Regions from separate parts of the Mesorhizobium sp. M1227 genome, predicted to be linked through region 4. Evidence: predicted binding sites of a transcription regulator. Region 4 holds the regulator's gene; each other region holds the start of a gene.

Region 1 (4,608 bases), on a different contig from region 4:
CAGGAAAAGGCGCAAGCCGATCGCCAGATCGCCGACCTGCGCATCAAGACGCCGACGCGCGGCGCGCTGGCCTCCAGCCTGTCCGGCGGTAACCAGCAGAAGATCGTCATCGGCAAATGGCTCGCCCATGGCGCCAAGCTATTCATCTTCGACGAGCCGACTGTCGGCGTCGACGTCGGCACCAAGGCCGAGATCTACCGCCTGTTCGGCGCGCTGTTGTCCAAGGGAGCCGGCATCATCCTGATCTCGTCCTACCTGCCCGAGGTCTATGAACTCGCGGACACGCTGCACGTGTTCCGGCGCGGCAAGCTGGTGGCCACGCACGGCTTTCGTACCGCTGACCACGAGGAGATCCTCACCCAGGCGCTGGCCGAGAAACAAGAAAGACCGGGAGGGAAGATATGAGCACCGAGGCGATCGCTGCCGAAAGGCCGAAACGCAACTACAACGCCCTGTTCGGGCTGACACTGCTGGCGCTGCTGGTTCTTTTATGGATCATCCTGTCGGTGGCGACGCCGAGCTTCGCCTCGGCCAACAACATCTCGAACCTGTTGCGGCAAGGGTCGATGATCGCCATCCTGGCGGTCGGCCAGACCTTCGTCATCATCACCGGCGGCATCGATCTTTCCGTCGGCGCCGTGGTCGGCTTCGCCACTGTCATCGTCGCGATGCTGATCAACGCCGGGACACCGGTTTTCCTCGCCATCCTGATCACCTTGCTGGTCGGCGTCGCCATCGGCATGTTCCATGGGTTCGGCATCGTCAAGATGGGCCTGCCGCCCTTCATCATCACCCTGGCGACGCTGACCTCGCTGCGCGGCATTGGTCTGTTGATGACCAACGGCAACTCGATCTCGATCAACAACGACGCCTTCCAGACGTTCTCGCGCAGTTCCTTCGCCGGCGTCCCCAATCTGTTCTGGATGGTGATCCTGGTCGGCATCCCAGCCTACATCTTCCTGCACCACAGCCGCTGGGGCCGCTATCTGTTCTCGGTCGGCTCCAACGCCGAGGCGTCGCGCCTGTCAGGCGTCAACGTCCAGCGCACCATCTACATGGCCTACACGCTGTCGGGCCTGTGCGCGGCCTTCGTCGGCGTGCTGCTTGCCTCGCGCATCGGCATCGGCAATCCGACGCAGGCCGAGGGCTGGGAATTGCAGGCGATTGCCTCCTCGGTGATCGGCGGCACCTCCCTGTTCGGCGCTGTCGGCTCCGTGCACGGACCGCTGCTCGGCGCCTTCATCCTTGCCACCATCAACAACGGCGCCAATCTGCTCAACGTCAACGCCTTCTGGCAGCGCATCATCACCGGCGTGCTGATCATCGTCATCGTCTATTTCGACGGGCTGCGCCGCCGCGGCAAATAGACTGCCTCCCAACAACCGCCGGCCTCGCGACAGCAGGGCCGGCGGTGCCATGAACCGACTGGATTGAAGCATGAAAGCCGTCGTCTGCCGCTCGCCCGGCGAACTTGTCCTCGAAGATCGTCCGGCGCCTGGCGCGCCCCCCGCCGGCTGGGCGCTGGTCGCCGTCAGCCATGTCGGCATCTGCGGCACCGACTATCACATCTTCGAAGGCAAGCACCCGTTCCTCGCCTATCCCCGCATCATGGGCCACGAGGTTTCCGGCACCGTGATCGAGGTTGGCGAGGACATCGATCTCGCCGTCGGCGAAGCGGTGGTCGTCAATCCCTATCTCGCCTGCGGCAAATGCATCGCCTGCCGGCAAGGCAAGCCGAATTGCTGCGTCAGGATCGAGGTGCTCGGCGTCCACCGCGACGGCGCCATGTGCGAGCAGATCCTGGTGCCGGCGCAAAATCTTTATCCGGCAAACGGCCTGTCGCTGGCCGATGCCGCCGCCGTCGAATTCCTGGCGATCGGCGCCCATGCCGTGCGGCGCTCGCTGGCTGATCCAGGTGCGCGCACGCTGGTCATCGGCGCAGGCCCGATCGGGCTCGGCACGGCGCTGTTCGCCCGCATCGCCGGGCTAGACGTGATGCTGCTCGACATGAGTGCGGAGAGGCTGGGTTTCGCCGAAAGCGAACTCGGCTTCGCGACCCTCGACGGCTCGCAGGGCGCTGCTGCCGACCTGGTGCGGGAAGCAACCGGCGGCGACGGCTTCGACGTGGTTTTCGATGCCACCGGCAACACCCGGTCGGTGCAGTCGGCCTTCGCCCATGTCGCGCACGGCGGGGCGCTGGTCCTGGTCAGCGTCGTCAAGGACGACATCGCCTTTTCCGATCCCGAATTCCACAAGCGCGAGATGATGCTGATCGGCAGCCGCAACGCCCTGCGTGCCGATTTCGACCATGTCGCCGCCTCGATCCGCAACGGCGCGCTGCCGCTGGCAAAGCTGGTCACCCACCGCACCAAGCTTGGCGAGACGCCGCACGACCTCGCCCGCTGGGCGCATGAGAAGTCCGGCCTGATCAAGGCCGTCATTCAGGTCGGATGATGCCAGGGCTGCCGCATCTCAGAGCGCCGACAATTTGAGCTCGATCCGCTCGGCCGGGAAGCGCGACTCCGAAAACTGTATCGGCTGACCGTCGGGCGTGACGTTGACGGCGACCGTCACCAGCACGATGGCGCCGGGCTGCAGGTCGAGGTCAGCAAGGTCGGCGGCATCGGCATGGCGCGCCGACAGCACGGTCGATTGCCTGAGATAGTCGTCGATGCCGAAACGTGCCAGCGATGCGGTGATCGAACCGGTTTCCGCCATGGCGGCATCGATGCCGGCAAAGCGCCTGGCATCGAACCAGCCGGCCGCGCGGGATACCGGCATTCCATCGGCTTCGCCGCGCGTTTCCAGGCGTATCACATCGGCCCCCGTCGCAAGGCCTAAGCCCTCTGCGACACGACGGTTGGCCGGCTCGATCGATGACGCGAGCAAGGTGATATGCCGCTCGGACGCCTGTCCTTGCAATCCCTCGGAAAAGCGGGTGCGGGCGCCGATCGGATAAGACAGCCGCTTGCGCGACAGCACGAAGGTGCCGCGCCCCTGCTCCGCCCTGAGCACACCCTCCTGCACCAGCGCTGCGATAGCGCTACGCACCGTGTGGCGGTTGACGCCATAGCGTCCGGCCAACGCGATCTCCGGCGGCAGCGCGGCATTCTCGGGAAAATCGCCGGCGGCGATCGAATGCAGGATCTGGTCGGCGATCTGCCGCCACAGCGCGACACCGCTGCGCCGCTCGATGCTGTTGGCTCGTCCGATCATCTCCCGCCCCAATTCCTCGCGCCGATCTTTTGGTCCGTGTCACGTGCCCGTCATGGACACGCGCTAGATAATGGATATAATTTGTATAGTTGTCTATATCAATAGACAAATGAAGGCAGACGAGGAGCACCGGCCATGCGAGGACGGGAAGCGCGAGAGCAGGCCGAGCGCAAGGCCGTGATGGCGACGCTGGCGCAATCGGCCGGCGACGACATCGTCCGCCTCTGGGACGAAGCCGGCCTGCCTTGCGAAGCGGAACTTCTGCGTGGCCCCGAAACCGGCCTGGTTACGGTACGCGGCCGCATCGGCGGCGGTGGTGCCCCTTTCAATGTCGGCGAGGCGACGGTCACCCGTGCCACGGTGCGGCTTGCGTCCGGCCATGTCGGCCACTGCTACGCGCTCGGCCGCGACAAGCAGAAGGCAAGGCTGGCGGCAATCGCCGATGCGCTGTGGCAGGACCCGGCCCACCGCAATGAGGTCGAGACCAGGATCGTTGCGCCCTTGCAGGCGGCACTGGCCAAGGCGCGTGAACAGCGCCGCGCCGAGACGGCGGCGACCAAGGTCGATTTCTTCACCATGGTGCGCGGAGAAGACTGATGGATATCGCCACTCAATCCATTGAAGGCGGCTTCGCCGATCCGGTATTCAATGCCCAGACCGTATTCCGTGCCGTCATGGACGCGATGGCGCGGCCGGGCAGCGTCCAGCCCTTGCCGGCCCTTGCCCACCCACCGGCGCCGCTGTCGGCCACCGCCGGCGCCGTTGCGCTGGCGCTGTGCGACAACGACACGCCGCTCTGGCTCGACCCGGCTTTGCAGGTGTCGGCGGTGAAATCCTGGCTTGGCTTCCATACCGGCGCGCCGCTGGCCAACACCCCGGCCGACGCGCATTTCGCGCTGATCGCCACGCCGGCCGAGATGATGGCGCTCGACGGGTTTTCGCAAGGCACCCAGGATTATCCCGATCGTTCGACGACGCTGATCCTCGAGGTCGGCGATCTCGTCTCCGGCGCTCCGCTGCTGCTCGAAGGCCCGGGCATCGAGAAGACGGCGACGATCGCGCCGGCGCAAATGCCGCGCCATTTCGTCGAGCAATGGAAGCAGAACAACCAGCGTTTTCCGCGTGGCGTCGATATCATCCTCGCCACGTTCGACGCAATTGCCTGCCTGCCGCGCACGACGCGCATCAAGATCATGGAGGCGTAGCATGTATGTGGCGGTAAAGGGTGGCGAGACGGCCATTCGCAATGCTCACAAATTGCTCGCCGACCGCCGGCGCGGCGACCGTTCGGTGCCCGCACTTCGTCTAGACCAGATCGTCGAGCAGCTGGCGCTCGGCGTCGACCGGGTGATGAGCGAAGGTTCGCTCTACGACCGGGAATTGGCGGCACTC
Region 2 (4,608 bases), on a different contig from region 4:
CGCGCATAAAGCACGATCAGGATGGCAACCACGCTTACCGTCTGGCCGATCAGCGTCGAGGTGGCCGAGCCGGCGATGCCGAGTTCGGGGAACGGGCCGATGCCGAGGATGAGCAACGGGTTCAAAACGACGTCGAGCACGACGGCCAGCGCCATGAACAGGAAAGGCGTGCGCGAATCGCCGGCGCCGCGCAGCACCGTCATGACGAAGGACAGCAGGTTCATCATCGGCACGGCGAGGAAGATGATGCGCAGATAGGAGCGCGCCAGCGGCAACGCGTCGGCCGGCGTGCCGAGCGCATCGAGGATCGCATCGACCCAGATCCAGCCGCAGACCGCGAACACCACCGAGACGAGGAAGAAGAAGGTGGCGCTGGTTCCGACGATGCGCCGGGCTTCGGGCAGGTCACGAGCGCCGACGGATTGTGCGACCAGGATGGTCGCCGCCATGCCGATGCCGAAGACGGTGCCGAGGATGAGAAACAGCACGAGGTTGGCATTGGACGTGGCGGTCAGCGCCGCTTCACCGAGGAAACGGCCGACCCACACGGCATTTATCGAGCCGTTGAGCGACTGCAGCACATTGGAGCCGAGCACCGGCAGGGCAAACAGCAACAGGGTGCGCGGGATAGGCCCACTGGTGAGGTCGCCGGTCTGCCGGCGCGGGGGCATGTTGTCGTCCATGGCAGGCAACTCGGCGAAGGCTTGTCTGAGTCCGCAATGATTGCCGATTTAACGGGAGAGGTCGATGCGGCGCTGTAAATTCCGCCTGGCGTGCCTTGATCTAAGCATTTCTCAACCTTCCGGAATCGTATATTGATCCCGCACGCGTGGGGCCGCATTTTCCTGGATCTCATGGGTAGGCCGGGGGGCTCATGTCCGATATTCCGTTGTTTTTTGAGCGCCTGAACCGGCGCGCCTTTCTTGGTGCATCCGCTCTGGGCGCGGCCTCCGTGGCTCTTTCGTCGTGCACTACGACGGACGTGGCGGCGCCGGTGCCCGCGGCACCAAGCGATCCGGCTTTCGGCGATGCCGCAAGCATGTATGGCGCGCGCATCGACGAGGGCTATCAACTGCCGGCAATCCCGGTAGCCAAGGTCGATCCGAAATTCGTGCGTCAAATCGTGGCCGACCCGACTGGAGAAAAACCCGGCACGATCGTCGTCGATACTTCCGAGCACTTCCTCTATTTGGTGCGCGACGGCGGCAAGGCAATTCGCTATGGCGTCAGCCTCGGCAAGGCCGGTTTCGGATGGACCGGCAGCGCCGTGGTTCAGGCGAGGAAGAAGTGGCCGGTCTGGACGCCGCCGCCGGAAATGATCCAACGCCGGCCGGAACTGGCGAAATACAAGGACGGCATGCCGCCCGGCCCGCAGAGCCCGCTTGGTGCCCGCGCGCTGTATCTCTTCCGTGACGGCAAGGACACGATGTATAGGCTGCACGGCACGCCGGAGTGGGATTCCATTGGGAAGAACGCTTCCTCCGGCTGTGTGCGCTTCATGAATCAGGACATTATCGACCTCTACAGCCGCGTCGACGGCGTCGCGCCGGTCTTCGTGCGCCCGAACCTGTCGGCCGCCGGGAAGATCGCCGCCGTGTCGAACAGGACGGCCGAGCGGATCGATGCCGGCGTGCCAAAGGACGCGGAGATGTTGAGGTAAGTGCCTTCGACTGGATCGTCAGTCGCAGGTTTTGCAACGCACCAGGACACCGTCCTTGCGCGGGCGAGCCGCAACTGAAGGGCACGACCGCTCAATCGCGCCAGCTCAGGCGGACGCGTTCCGCGCGTCCGCCTGTATGGGTGCCGCTACTTCTTGGCGAGGCCTGGGAGCGTGACCTGATAGACCAGGAACATGGTGTCGACATCGGCGCCATCCTCGGCCTTGTAGGCCGCGCCTACCTGGAAGCCGTCCTGCGTGAGGAAGTCATTGTCATTGGCGACGAACAGGAAATAGTCGTCGGGCAGTGTCGGATCGAGGACGCTCACCACCGACATCGCCTCCCACTTCTCCGAAAGGTTGTTGCGGTCGTTGGGCGCGCCATTGTGCAGCCCGAAGCGGCCGAGCTCGGTCTTGTCGTTGATGTCAATGAGCGGCGTCAGCTTGGCCGGCGTCACCGATGGATCGAGCTCACCCTTGGGCGCCAGCGGCTTGTCCTTGTCGAATTCTGTGCCGGCGACATCGGTTGCCGCAGACAGATCGACGACGCTGATCTCGCGGTGGAGCGAGGTGTCGCCCTTCAGCCCCTGGCCATTGCCGCTGTCGCGCGCCAGCATCAGGAAGGTCTTGTCCGACAGCGCCACGATTTCGCTCTGCGCGGCGATCTTGGTTTTGCCCTTGGCATCGGTGAACACCGGCAGCGGCACGACATATTCATGCGCGAGCTTGAGCTGGCCGGGATCCGAGGCATCGTAGACCAGCGCGCGCGTGTTCTGACGCGTCGAGGCGGAATCGCCGCCATCCTGCCTTGGGGCCGACTGCAGCACGGCAATCAGGAACTTCCCGTCCGGCGTCAGCGCCATGCCTTCGAGGCCCTGGTTGTTCTGACGGCCGGTTTCGGGATCCTTCGGATCCGGGTCTGCCGCGCCAAGTCCCGGATTGTTGGAAGCAAAGTTTGGCGTCCCGTGACGCATCGGGACAAGCGCCGCCGGCGGCTGCGTTGCCGACATCAGACGCCCATCGGCGGAGAAGCGGTAGATGTTCGGACCGTATTCGTCCGAGATGAACATCGTGCCGTCGGGCAGCCGTGCGATCGCTTCGTTATCGAGCGCGAGCTTGCCGTTGGCTTCGGGCAGGATCGGCATGTCGTCGGTCGCGGCACGCACGCCGTTGAGCGGATCGAGGCCGGTTGCGTCGGCGCCCTTGTCGTCGGTCAAAAGCATGGTGTCGGCAAGCGTCGCCTTGAGGCCCGATTGTTCCTGGCCGGTGGCCGGCACTGCACCCGGCGCGATCGGGGCGAACTCGAGGGCGATCGTGTTGAGGCGCGGGCGGTAATCGGTGGTACCGACGACATTGTAGCCGCGGTCCGGCAACAGCCATAACGAGCCCTTATAGCCATCGGCGCCATGTGTCCAGCCGGCAGCGTCGATCGACATGCCCGAGCCGGAGCCAAACGTCTCGCCGAACTTGTCCTTCTGGCTGGCCGGGATGCGGCCGACACCGACCAGGCCCTTGTTGACGAAGCCGACGCCGCCGACGGTCGCGGCGTTTTCTGCCAAGGCCGGGGTCAAGGCGGTGAACATCGCCAGCGCGACGGCGAGGGACGCGGTTCGGAGCAGGTTTTTCATGGATATCCTCTTTTGAGACAAAGCTGCCGGGATCTGAAAAAGCGCCGCGTGGCATCGAGGATGCCGCGAAAGCCTTCGGAGAAGCGATCTAGGACGCGAACATGATACTTGCGTGACAGTGCCGCGCTTGCTTGTCCCCCGTGGTCGCAACTGGCCTGGGTATGGCGAATTCGTCGTCGCCGAGCGAGCAATTAACAACTTTACAAATAATCGTTCTAATGTAAAGTTATGACAATGGAAGGTCCCCGATGACTGCCTATCGTTTCGCCACCCGCCTCAATTCCTTTGCCTCGCGGCCACAGTCCGAGTGGCCCGATCTTGTCGGCAAACCGTCCATGCTGCAAATGGCGGCACGTGCGGCGAAGGTTGCGGAGTTGACCGATCTCGACCTCAACTTCCCCGACCATGTCGATGAAAAGCCTCCGGAAATAGCGCGCAAACTCGGCGATATCGGGCTTTCCATCAATGGTTTCGCCATGCGCTACTATTCCAATCCGGCTTTCAAGCTCGGCGCCTTCACCAACCCGGATCCTGCCATTCGCCGCGAAGCCATCGACCTGACCAAGGCCGGCATCGACGCCACCCGCGAGGCGGGCGCCAGCCTGATGACCTTGTGGCTCGGGCAGGATGGCTTCGACTATGCCTTCCAGGTGGACTACGCAGCGCTCTGGCAACACGAAATCGATGGCATTCGTGAAGTTGCGGCGCATGATCCGGGCTGCCAAATCAGCCTTGAATACAAACCCAACGAGCCGCGCTCCTACAGCCTGATGCCAGATGCGGCGACTACATTGCTGGCGATCCGCGAGATCGGCCTGCCCAATCTCGGCGTGACGCTCGATTTCGCCCATGTGCTCTATGCCGACGAGCAGCCGGCCTTTGCCGCAGCACTCGTGGCGCGCCATAGCAAGCTGCTCGGCGTGCATCTCAACGACGGCTACGCCAAGCGCGACGACGGCCTGATGGTCGGCGCCGTGCACACGCTGCAAACGATCGAGCTGCTCAGGCAGATCCGTCGAGACGGCTATGCCGGCGCCATCTACTTCGACACGTTTCCCGATATGACCGGGCTCGACCCGATCCACGAATGCGAAGTCAACATCGCGACCGTCAAGCGCATGCTGCGCGTCGTCGATCGGCTGGACGGGGACAACCGCCTGTCAGCCGCCGTCGGCCGTCAGGACGCGATCGCCTCGCAGGCCATCATCCAGGAAGCCATGCTCGGGCCGGACAGCTGAAGCTCCGGCGCCATCACCGTTTTCAACCAGGGAGGAAAGACCATGAAATTTCTGCTTGCCACCGCTGCCGCTGCCCTGATGGCGC
Region 3 (4,608 bases), on a different contig from region 4:
AGGTCTGCCCCGTCCGCCATCAAGCAGCGACAGCGGCTGCAGTATCGCTTGCCCCTTGATTTTTGGCCGCCAAACCTCGATATCGGGCGCAAATCCACACCATTCGAAAATGACGGGAAACGGCGATGAGCGACCAGGCAAAAGACGAACGCGCGCCCGATGAAGCCGAGAAGACCGAGGCTGCCGCGGAGCCAAGGGAAGGTGGCGTCGACGGCGACTATGAAGCGCTTGTGCGGCTTCTGAAGGAAAACGAAGAGCTGAAGGATCGCGCGCTACGCGTCGCGGCCGACATGGAGAACTTGCGTCGCCGCACCGCCCGCGACGTCCACGACGCGCGCGCCTATGCAGTCGCCAACTTTGCCCGCGACATGCTTTCGGTGTCAGACAATCTGCGCCGTGCGCTGGATGCCATCCCGGAGGAGGCCAAGGCTTCGGGCGATGCCGGCTTCAAGGCGCTGATCGACGGCGTCGAGATCACCGAGCGCGCCATGCTGTCGGCGCTGGAACGCCACGGCGTGAAGAAGCTCGAGCCCGAGGGCGAGAAATTCGATCCGAATTTCCACCAGGCGATGTTCGAGGTGCCCAATCCCGACGTACCGGCCAACACGGTCGTGCAGGTCGTGCAGCCCGGCTATTCGATCGGCGAGCGTGTTCTGCGGCCGGCCATGGTCGGCGTCGCCAAGGGCGGCCCCAAGCATGTGGCGAGCGAAGCGCCGGTGGAGCCGGGGCCGGTCAACGAGCAGGCTGAGAAAGATGCGTAAGTTAGGGGAGTAGGGGAATAGGGCAGTACGGGAGTAGGGCAGTACGGGAGTAGGGAATAGCGCTACGTCGGGTAAAGTAGAGCAATTGCCTACTCGGGCCCTTGCCTTCTCTCCGCCTACTCCCCTACTGCCCTATTCAGGCCGCAAACCGCTGCGCTTCTCCGCCATAATAATTGACGTAGCGGGCACCGATCTCCTTGACCGGCATCACCACGAACACGTCGACCGTCGAGAATTCACGATCAATGACGCAACCGTCGCCGATGCGCGCGCCGACGCGCAGATAGCCCTTGACCAGCGGCGGCATCGCCGCGATCGCCGCCTTGGTGTTGACGGCCTCGATCGGCATCAGATCCATGGAACAATAGCGCCCGGCGACGGCGCGCACGTCCCAGGATGAATTCGTCCGGCAGTGGTGGGCAAGATAGGTCAGCGCCTCGGCATGTGCCGCAGGCACGGTGCCGTGGAACGACGCGCAGCCGGTCATCACGCCGATGCCGTAATGGTTGATGTAGGCCCAGATGCCTTGCCACAGCGCCTCGATGGTGCGCTTCGAGCGGTATTCCGGCAGAACGCAGGAGCGGCCGAGCTCGAGGAAGCGCTGGCCGGGATGCCGCGCGATGAGCTTGGTCAGCTCGAATTCACCTTCGGAATAGAAGCCGCCGGCGGCCGCGGCAATCTCCTGCCGCAGCAGGCGGTAGGTGCCGACGATGCGGCGATGCTCGGGGCCGGAAAGCGAAGTATCGAAGACCAGCAGATGATCGCAGAGGGGATCGAAGCGATCGGCATCGCGGCGGTCCTGCATCTGGAACAGGTCCTTCCTGGCACCAAGCTCGTCGTAGAACACCCGGTAGCGCACTTCCTGCGCGGCAGCGATCTCGGCCTCGTTGCGGGCGAGCCGCACTTCGAGATTGCCGATGCGGCCGAGCGATGCGCCTTTTATGACGGCATCGGCGTTCCGGCCGACGAGCAAAGGCCCGCTGGCGTTCGGCCGAGCATCACATTCCGGCATGACTGTATGCACGAGTGATTCTCCTTCGAGCCATCCCTCTTGGCACGGGGATACGGTGTAGGTGCAACAGGATTGTGACAGTACCGTGATACGGCTCTGCGGGCAATACTTCGTCGGCTGGGTAATCTATCAACCGTCTATGTTGTGCCTCAGGCGGCCGCTTGCCCTTCGACCGCATGAACCAGGGCATCGGGGTCGAGCGGCTTGGTGACGAAGCCGCTGGCACCGTGAGCGAGCACGGCGTGGCGGGTCTTTTCCTGGCTGTCGGCCGACAGCACCATGATCGGCACTGGCGGCACCGCGGTCTCCTCCTCATGGCGGCGGATGGCGGCGATGGCGTCCAGGCCGTCCATGACAGGCATATGCAAGTCCATCAGCACCACGTCGTAACGGTGCTTGTGGCCGGTGCTGATGACCGCCTCGACGGCGGCCTTGCCGTTGCCGACCACTTTCACGCGATGCCCGGCCTTCAGCAGCGTGGCGCGGGCCAGCATGGCGTTGATGTCGTTGTCCTCGGCGATCAGCACCGACAGGCCCTGCTGGCGGGCGCCAATGGCGTGCCCCGCCTGCGCGCCGCGCCTTTGCAGTTGCGGCTCGGCGATGACCGGCGCGTGGCTGGTCAAAAGCACGCGCAGCAATGTCTCGCCGCGCACCGGCCTCGCAAGGAAGGTGGCGTAACCATTGGCACGGAACTCGCCAAGCATGCCACGGTCGGTCGGTGCGATCAGCGTCACTGCCTCGCAATCGGCAAATCCGCTCTGGCGCAGGCGCCTGAGCAGCCTGCCGTCGCTTTGCTCCATGGCAGCATCGATCAGCAGCACGTCGCAGCTCTCGGCGAAAGGGGTGGCCTGGGCTGCGGCGGTGGCCAGATCGACCGTGCCGCCATTGGCGCGAATGGTGCGGGCGAGGGCTTCGGCCTCGACCAGGTTCTTCGACACGATCACGGCATGCCGGCCCGACAGCGCGTCCTGGCGGATCTGCGGCGCCTCGACGGCGGAAATAGCGGGAATCTCGAAGACGAATTCGGACCCCTGGCCAAGCCGGCTCGACACAGAGATAGTGCCGCCCATGGCGGTCACCAGGCGCTTGGAAATGGCGAGACCGAGGCCGGCACCGCCATGCGCACGGGTCGAGGTGCCGTCAGCCTGTTCGAAGTCCGCGAATATGCGCTCCATGTCCTCCTCGCGCAGACCGGGGCCGGTGTCGGTGATGGTGAAGCGGATGCGGTCGGTGGTTTCGGTGCGGACGCGGGCGATGCTTGCCAGGACGCCGCCGCTGTCGGTGAACTTGACGGCGTTGCCGATGAGATTGAGCAGCACCTGCCTGACCCTGCCGGGGTCGGCGGTGATCAGCTGCGGCACGTCGGGTTCGACATGACAGCCGAGGCCGATATCCTTGGCAAAAGCCCGCGCCGCCAAAAGCTCGATGACATTGTCGGCGATCTCGCGCACCGACATCGGCTGCGGTTCGGGATCGAAGCGGCCGGCCTCGATCTTGGAGTAGTCGAGCAGGTCCTCGATCAGCGCCAGCAGCGCGCTGGCCGAGGTCGAGATGGCGCCGACATAGGTCCGCTGCTCGGGCGAAAGGCTGGTGTCGGCGAGAAGCCGGGCCATGCCCATGATGCCGTTCATCGGCGTGCGGATCTCGTGGCTGACGGTGGCGAGGAAGCGCGATTTGGCCTGGCTCGCATATTCGGCCCGCTCGCGGGCGGTGATCAGCGAGGATTCGGCGCGCTTGCGAGCGGTGATGTCGCGGGCGATGGCGCGATGCGAAACGGCGCCGCTGTCCTTGTCGCGCACCGACAGCTCGATCCAAGAGAACCAGCGTGGGCCGTCCGGCGTGCGAATGGCGACGTCGGTGGAACTCAGGCATTCATGGTCGGAAAACGCGGCGTCGGGGACGATGCCGACATCGATGCCTAGTTCGGCCAGGGTCTTGCCGGCAAGGTCGCGCTGGTCGGTTTCGACAAGGTCGGCGAAAACCTTGTTGGCGTAGACAATGTGGCCGTCGCGGTCACGATGGACGACGAGATCGCCGAGTGCATCGATCAGCCCGAGAAAGCGCTCCTCGCTCTCCTGCATCTCCCACATGCGGTCGGCCAGCGTCTCTATTTCGGCGCGGCTGCGGGCGGTCGTGGCATCGAGCAGGGCCACCGCGCGGCGCTCGGTGCGCCTGTTGCGCAGATGCATGGCGAGCCCGGCGATGGCTGTCGCCAAAAGGCCGATAGTGATGAAGATCGGCGCCCCGGTCAGATGCGAAAAGCCTGCCAGCACGACAATGGCGACGAGCGTCAGGAAGGGCAGGCCTTCGCGGTTGGAGGCCGGCAGTTCCGGCGCCAGCGGTGGCGCGGCGACAAGCTGCCGTCCTGGCGCCGCGGGGGCCGTCCCGTCGGCCCGTTCGGCTGGTTCCGCCTCTCTGATGCCGGGTTCCGCAATCATACGGAAATCCTGCCAGACAGAGCTTATCGAAGGTTGTGGTTGATCGCTCGAATTTTACCGGTCGCGCTCTTTTTTTCCCTTGGGGGCTCACATATCCACCACCACGCGGCCGCGGATCTTACCCTCGACGATGTCATGCGCGGCGCCGATGATGCCGTCGAAGCCGATGCTCGTCGAAAGGCTGGCAAGCTTTGCGTGGTCGAGATCGGCGCCGATACGGCGCCAGGCCTCGAGGCGGACCGCCTTCGGCGCCATCACCGAATCGATGCCGAGCAGCGAGACGCCGCGCAGGATGAAGGGCGCGACGCTTGCCGGCAGGTCCATGCCGCCGGCGAGGCCGCAAGCGGCAACGGCGCCGCCATAGGAGGTCATCGATAGAACGTTGGCCAGCGTGTGG
Region 4 (4,608 bases):
AGTTATCCGCCGGAAGCGGAAAAACAACTCTTGTTGAAAAACGCCGCGGCGAGCGGCCGCGGCGTTCGGACTTCTCGGAAACGTCGGCTCAGTTGCAGACTGCAACAGTGCCAGCCGTCACGCCGGCGCAGACCTCTTCTTTCTTGATCCAGCCGGCGTCGATGACGACGTTGAGGTTGTCCTTGGTGATGGCGACCGGGGTCAGGAACAGCGACTTGACGGTATTGCCGCCGGGCGTGGTGAAATCCTTCACGCCGGCAATGTCGGTCATCTGCTTGCCGTCGGCCAGCTGCGAGGCGATCTCGGCGGCATTCTTGCCGAGCTCGCGCGCATCCTTCCACACCGACACGGTCTGTGTGCCGAGCGCGATGCGGTTCAGCGCGGCGTGGTCGCCGTCCTGGCCCGAAACCGGAACCGATCCGGCCAGCCCTTGCGCTGTCAGCGCGGCGACGACGCCGCCGGCAGTGCCGTCATTGGCCGCGACCACGGCATCGACCTTGTTGTCGTTGGCGGTCAGGAACTGTTCCATGTTCTTCTGAGCGTTGGCCGGCAGCCAGCCGTCGGTATAGGCCTCGCCAACATTCTTGATCTTGCCGCTGTCTATTGCCGCCTTCAGCACCTCCATCGAACCGGCAAACAGGAAATCGGCATTCGGATCGGAACCCGAACCCTTGATGAAGACGTAGTTGCCTTCCGGCTTCACCTTGAAGACTTCCCGGGCCTGCATGCGGCCGACTTCCTTGTTGTCGAAGGTCAGGTAAAAGACGTCCTTGTTCTCGATCAGCCGGTCGTAGCCGACAACCGGAATACCTTCGTCCAGCGCCTTTTGCACGGCCGGCCCGATGGCCGAGGCGTCCTGCGCCAGGATGATCAGTGCGTTGGCGCCCTGCGAGATCAGGCTCTCGACGTCGGTGAGCTGCTTGCCGGGGTTGGACTGTGCGTCGGCGGAAATATACTTGTCGCCTGCGGCCTCGATGGCCGCCTTCATTGCGGCCTCGTCGGTCTTCCAGCGCTCTTCCTGGAAGTTCGACCAGGAAACGCCGATGACCTTGTCTTTAGCCTGCGCCACTGACGCCAGCGCCAGCGTCATGGCGACACCCGCCAGAATGGCGGTCGTGAATTTCTTCATCATATCCTCCCTGCGCCGCGTACGGCGTGATCAATTGGCTCAAAGACCAGCTTAGAAGCTCTAATTTTTTCGAGCCTCGAAAAAATACTGGCCCGATCTCCGGCTGCTGTCAACATCGATTCTGATGGATTTTGATGACTCTGCGAGTTTTTTCGAGCGTCGGAATAAACGATGACAGCGCCACCTGCATCTGACACTATTTGCCTCATCCGACACTATTTGTCGGACATTACCGACGGCTTCCGGTTCATGAGCGGCCGCGGCAACCGGGAGGAAAGCAAAACAATGTCGGTCGGAATCCGCCATGACGATTTGCGCCGGCGCAACCGGGCGATGGTGATCTCGGCGGTGCGCCGGGCCGGCCAGCCATCGCGTACTGAGATCGCAGCTACCACCGGCCTCAGTCATTCGACCATATCGGCGATTTCTTCCGACCTGATACGGGAAGGCATCCTCGCCGAGAGCAAGCCAAGTGAGCCCGTTTCGTTGAAACGCGGTCGTCCGCAAGTCGGCCTCGCCCTCAACCCGGAAGCGGCGGCGGTGCTGACCGTGGTGTTGTCGCTGAATTTCCTTTCGGCCGCCATTATCGACTATACGGGACAGGTGGTCGCCGAGGAACAGCGCCGGCTGGACACGCTGACTATGCCGCGCGACGAGCTGATCCGTGAATGCATGGCCATCGTCCGGCGCCGGCTGCAGGATCCAGATCTTGACGTCCGCAGTGTCGCCCGCATCGCCCTGGCGATTCAGGGCATTACCGACTCCCCTGCACGCGCCATGCTGTGGTCGCCGATCACGCCGCAGACCGACATCGCCTTTGCCGATATGCTGGAGGACGAATTCGGCATCCCGGCAACGGTGGAGAACGACTGCAACATGATGGCGGTGGCTTTGCGCTGGCGCAATCCGGATCGCTATCGCGATGACTTCATCGCCATCCTGCTTTCGCATGGCATCGGCATGGGGCTGGTGCTGAAGGGCGAACTGTTCACCGGGACGCATTCCTCGGGCGGCGAATTTGGCCACATGATCCATCGTCCGGGCGGCGCGCTCTGCCGTTGCGGGCGGCGCGGCTGCATCGAGGCGTATGCCGGCAACTACGCCATCTGGCGCAACGCCAGGCAGATGAGCGAAGACAGCGAACCGGTCGCCGATGTCAGCGACGCCGACATGCGCGCACTGGCGGCCCGGGCGCGCGAGAAAGATGGGCCGGAACGCGAGGCCTACCGCAAGGCCGGCGAAGCGCTGGGTTTCGGTCTCGGCTCGCTGTTCGCGCTGATCGATCCGGCACCGGTCGCGATGGTCGGCGCCAGTGCCGCCGCCTTCGATCTGATCGAGCCGGCCTTGCGGAAGGCAATCGCCCAGACCGCCGGCGGCCAGCATTCAGGCTCGATCTCCTTCGATACAGAGCCGAACGAATTGCCTCTGATCCGCGAAGGCTGCGCGATGCGGGCGTTAAGCTTCGTCGACCAGGAGATTTTCGCGCCGGGCGCGCAAATGAGGCCCAGCGTCAGAAAGAACGTAGCCTGACCAGGCGGGTCAATCTTCCCTGATCGCATAGCCGGCGCCGCGGATGGTGCGGATGACATCCGGCATCCGGCCGTTGTTGACGGCTTTGCGCAGCCGCCCGACATGCACGTCGACGGTGCGTTCGTCGATGTAGATTGTCTCCCCCCAGACATTATCGAGTAACTGGCTGCGCGAGAAGACACGGCCCGGATGCCGCATCATGAACTCGAGCAGCCGGAATTCGGTCGGCCCGAGCCTGATTTCGCTCTTCTTGCGATAGACCCTGTGCGATTCGCGATCGAGCACGATGTCGCCGACCTTCAGCACGCTGGACAGCACTTCCGGCTTGGCGCGCCGCAGCAGCGCCTTGACCCTGGCCATGAATTCCGGTGTCGAAAACGGCTTGACCAGATAGTCGTCGGCGCCGGTCGAAAGACCGCGCACCCGGTCGCTCTCCTCGCCGCGCGCGGTCAGCATGATGATCGGCAGCCGCTCGGTTTCGGGGCGCACCCGCAACCGACGACAGAGCTCGATGCCGGAAACCGCTGGTATCATCCAGTCGAGCACCAAAAGGTCGGGCACATTCTCCTGCAAACGGATCTCGGCTTCGTCGCCGCGTGTCACCACCTCGACCTGGTAGCCTTCGGATTCGAGATTGTAGCGGAGCAGCACACCCAACGGCTCCTCGTCCTCCACCACCATTATGCGTGGTGCGATCATCGGCTGGGCACCCCCATCATGTCACCGGTGCGGACATTGTCGTTTCGTCCTGCTTCGGACGATTGACCGGCAATTGCTCGCCGGTCAGCACATAATACGCATTTTCGGCGATGTTGGTGACATGGTCGCCGATCCGCTCCAGATTCTTGGCGCAGAACAGCAGGTGCGTGCAAGCGGTGATGTTGCGCGGATCTTCCATCATGTAGGTCAACAGCTCGCGGAACACGGACGTGTATTTAACGTCGATGCGCTCGTCGGCGGCACGAAGCTTGGCCAACGCGGCCGCATCGCCTGCAGCATATTCCTCGATGACACCCTGCACCTGGATGAGAACCAGCTGCGCCATCGCGTCGATGGAATGCGACAGGTCCCGCGGCGTGGCGCTGAGGCCGACGGCACTCACGCGCTTGGCGATATTCTTGGCAAGGTCGCCGATGCGTTCGAGGTCGCCCGCCATGCGGATCGCTCCGACCACATGGCGAAGATCGTGGGCCATCGGCTGGCGTTTGGCGATCAGGGTGATGGCGCGGTCGTCCAGTTCGCGTTGACGCGCATCCATGATGGCGTCGTCGGAAACGACGCGTTGCGCCAGCACGTTGTCGGAATTCAACAGGGCCTTGGTCGCCCCGCCGACCATCGAACCGGCGAGGTCGGCCATGTCGCGGATCAGCTTGCTGATCTGCTCGAGATCCTCGTCGAAAGAAGCGACTGTGTGTTCGCCCATGGTCCTGTCCTCATATGCATGATCGGAACGGCTCAGCCGAAGCGGCCAGTGATGTAGTCCTGCGTGCGCTTCTCGCGGGGCGACGTGAAGATCTTCTCGGTCCGGTCGAACTCGACCAGTTCACCCAGATACATGAAGGCCGTCTGGCGCGACACGCGCGCCGCCTGCTGCATGTTGTGGGTGACGATGACGATCGTGTAGTCGGCTTGCAATTCGTCGATCAGTTCCTCGATCTTGGCCGTCGACAGCGGGTCGAGCGCCGAAGCCGGTTCGTCGAGCAGAATGACTTCCGGCTTCACCGCCACGGTGCGGGCGATACAGAGCCGCTGCTGCTGGCCGCCGGACAGGCTCAAGCCGCTGGCGTTGAGCTTGTCCTTGACCTCGCTCCACAGCGCGGCGCGCTTCAACGCCTGTTCGACGCGGCCGTCCATCTCGGACTTGCCGAGGTTCTCGTAGAGCCTGACGCCGAAGGCGATGTTCTCGTAGATCGACATCGGGAACGGCGTCGGCTTCTGGAACACCATGC

The links. Region 4 encodes PhoB, which activates phosphate uptake and scavenging genes when phosphate is short. Its sites were predicted from a motif close to TGTCATNNANCTGTCAT; they were not measured.
Region 1: a site for PhoB is predicted at 3,254-3,270, ahead of phnF (phosphonate metabolism transcriptional regulator PhnF). Genes of this name have one in related genera too.
Region 2: a site for PhoB is predicted at 3,387-3,403, ahead of NKH28_RS05935 (esterase-like activity of phytase family protein). Genes of this name have one in related genera too.
Region 3: a site for PhoB is predicted at 1,837-1,853, ahead of olsB (l-ornithine N(alpha)-acyltransferase). Genes of this name have one in related genera too.

Annotation. Positions count from the first base shown of each region.
Region 1 is NZ_JAMYLZ010000025.1:21,860-26,467, reverse strand. It holds gene NKH28_RS23975 (sugar ABC transporter ATP-binding protein) at 1-405, shown strand, start outside; gene NKH28_RS23970 (ABC transporter permease) at 402-1,367, shown strand; gene NKH28_RS23965 (zinc-binding alcohol dehydrogenase family protein) at 1,438-2,454, shown strand; gene phnF (phosphonate metabolism transcriptional regulator PhnF) at 2,473-3,216, opposite strand; gene phnG (phosphonate C-P lyase system protein PhnG) at 3,352-3,813, shown strand; gene phnH (phosphonate C-P lyase system protein PhnH) at 3,813-4,421, shown strand; gene NKH28_RS23945 (carbon-phosphorus lyase complex subunit) at 4,423-4,608, shown strand, end outside.
Region 2 is NZ_JAMYLZ010000003.1:88,174-92,781, forward strand. It holds gene NKH28_RS05925 (MATE family efflux transporter) at 1-683, opposite strand, end outside; gene NKH28_RS05930 (L,D-transpeptidase) at 875-1,660, shown strand; gene NKH28_RS05935 (esterase-like activity of phytase family protein) at 1,807-3,285, opposite strand; gene NKH28_RS05940 (TIM barrel protein) at 3,534-4,523, shown strand; gene NKH28_RS05945 (sugar ABC transporter substrate-binding protein) at 4,566-4,608, shown strand, end outside.
Region 3 is NZ_JAMYLZ010000025.1:81,969-86,576, forward strand. It holds gene grpE (nucleotide exchange factor GrpE) at 126-761, shown strand; gene olsB (l-ornithine N(alpha)-acyltransferase) at 898-1,773, opposite strand; gene NKH28_RS24230 (response regulator) at 1,923-4,211, opposite strand; gene acuI (acrylyl-CoA reductase (NADPH)) at 4,299-4,608, opposite strand, start outside.
Region 4 is NZ_JAMYLZ010000009.1:29,687-34,294, reverse strand. It holds gene xylF (D-xylose ABC transporter substrate-binding protein) at 89-1,129, opposite strand; gene NKH28_RS13955 (ROK family protein) at 1,415-2,659, shown strand; gene phoB (phosphate regulon transcriptional regulator PhoB) at 2,669-3,358, opposite strand; gene phoU (phosphate signaling complex protein PhoU) at 3,375-4,082, opposite strand; gene pstB (phosphate ABC transporter ATP-binding protein PstB) at 4,115-4,608, opposite strand, start outside.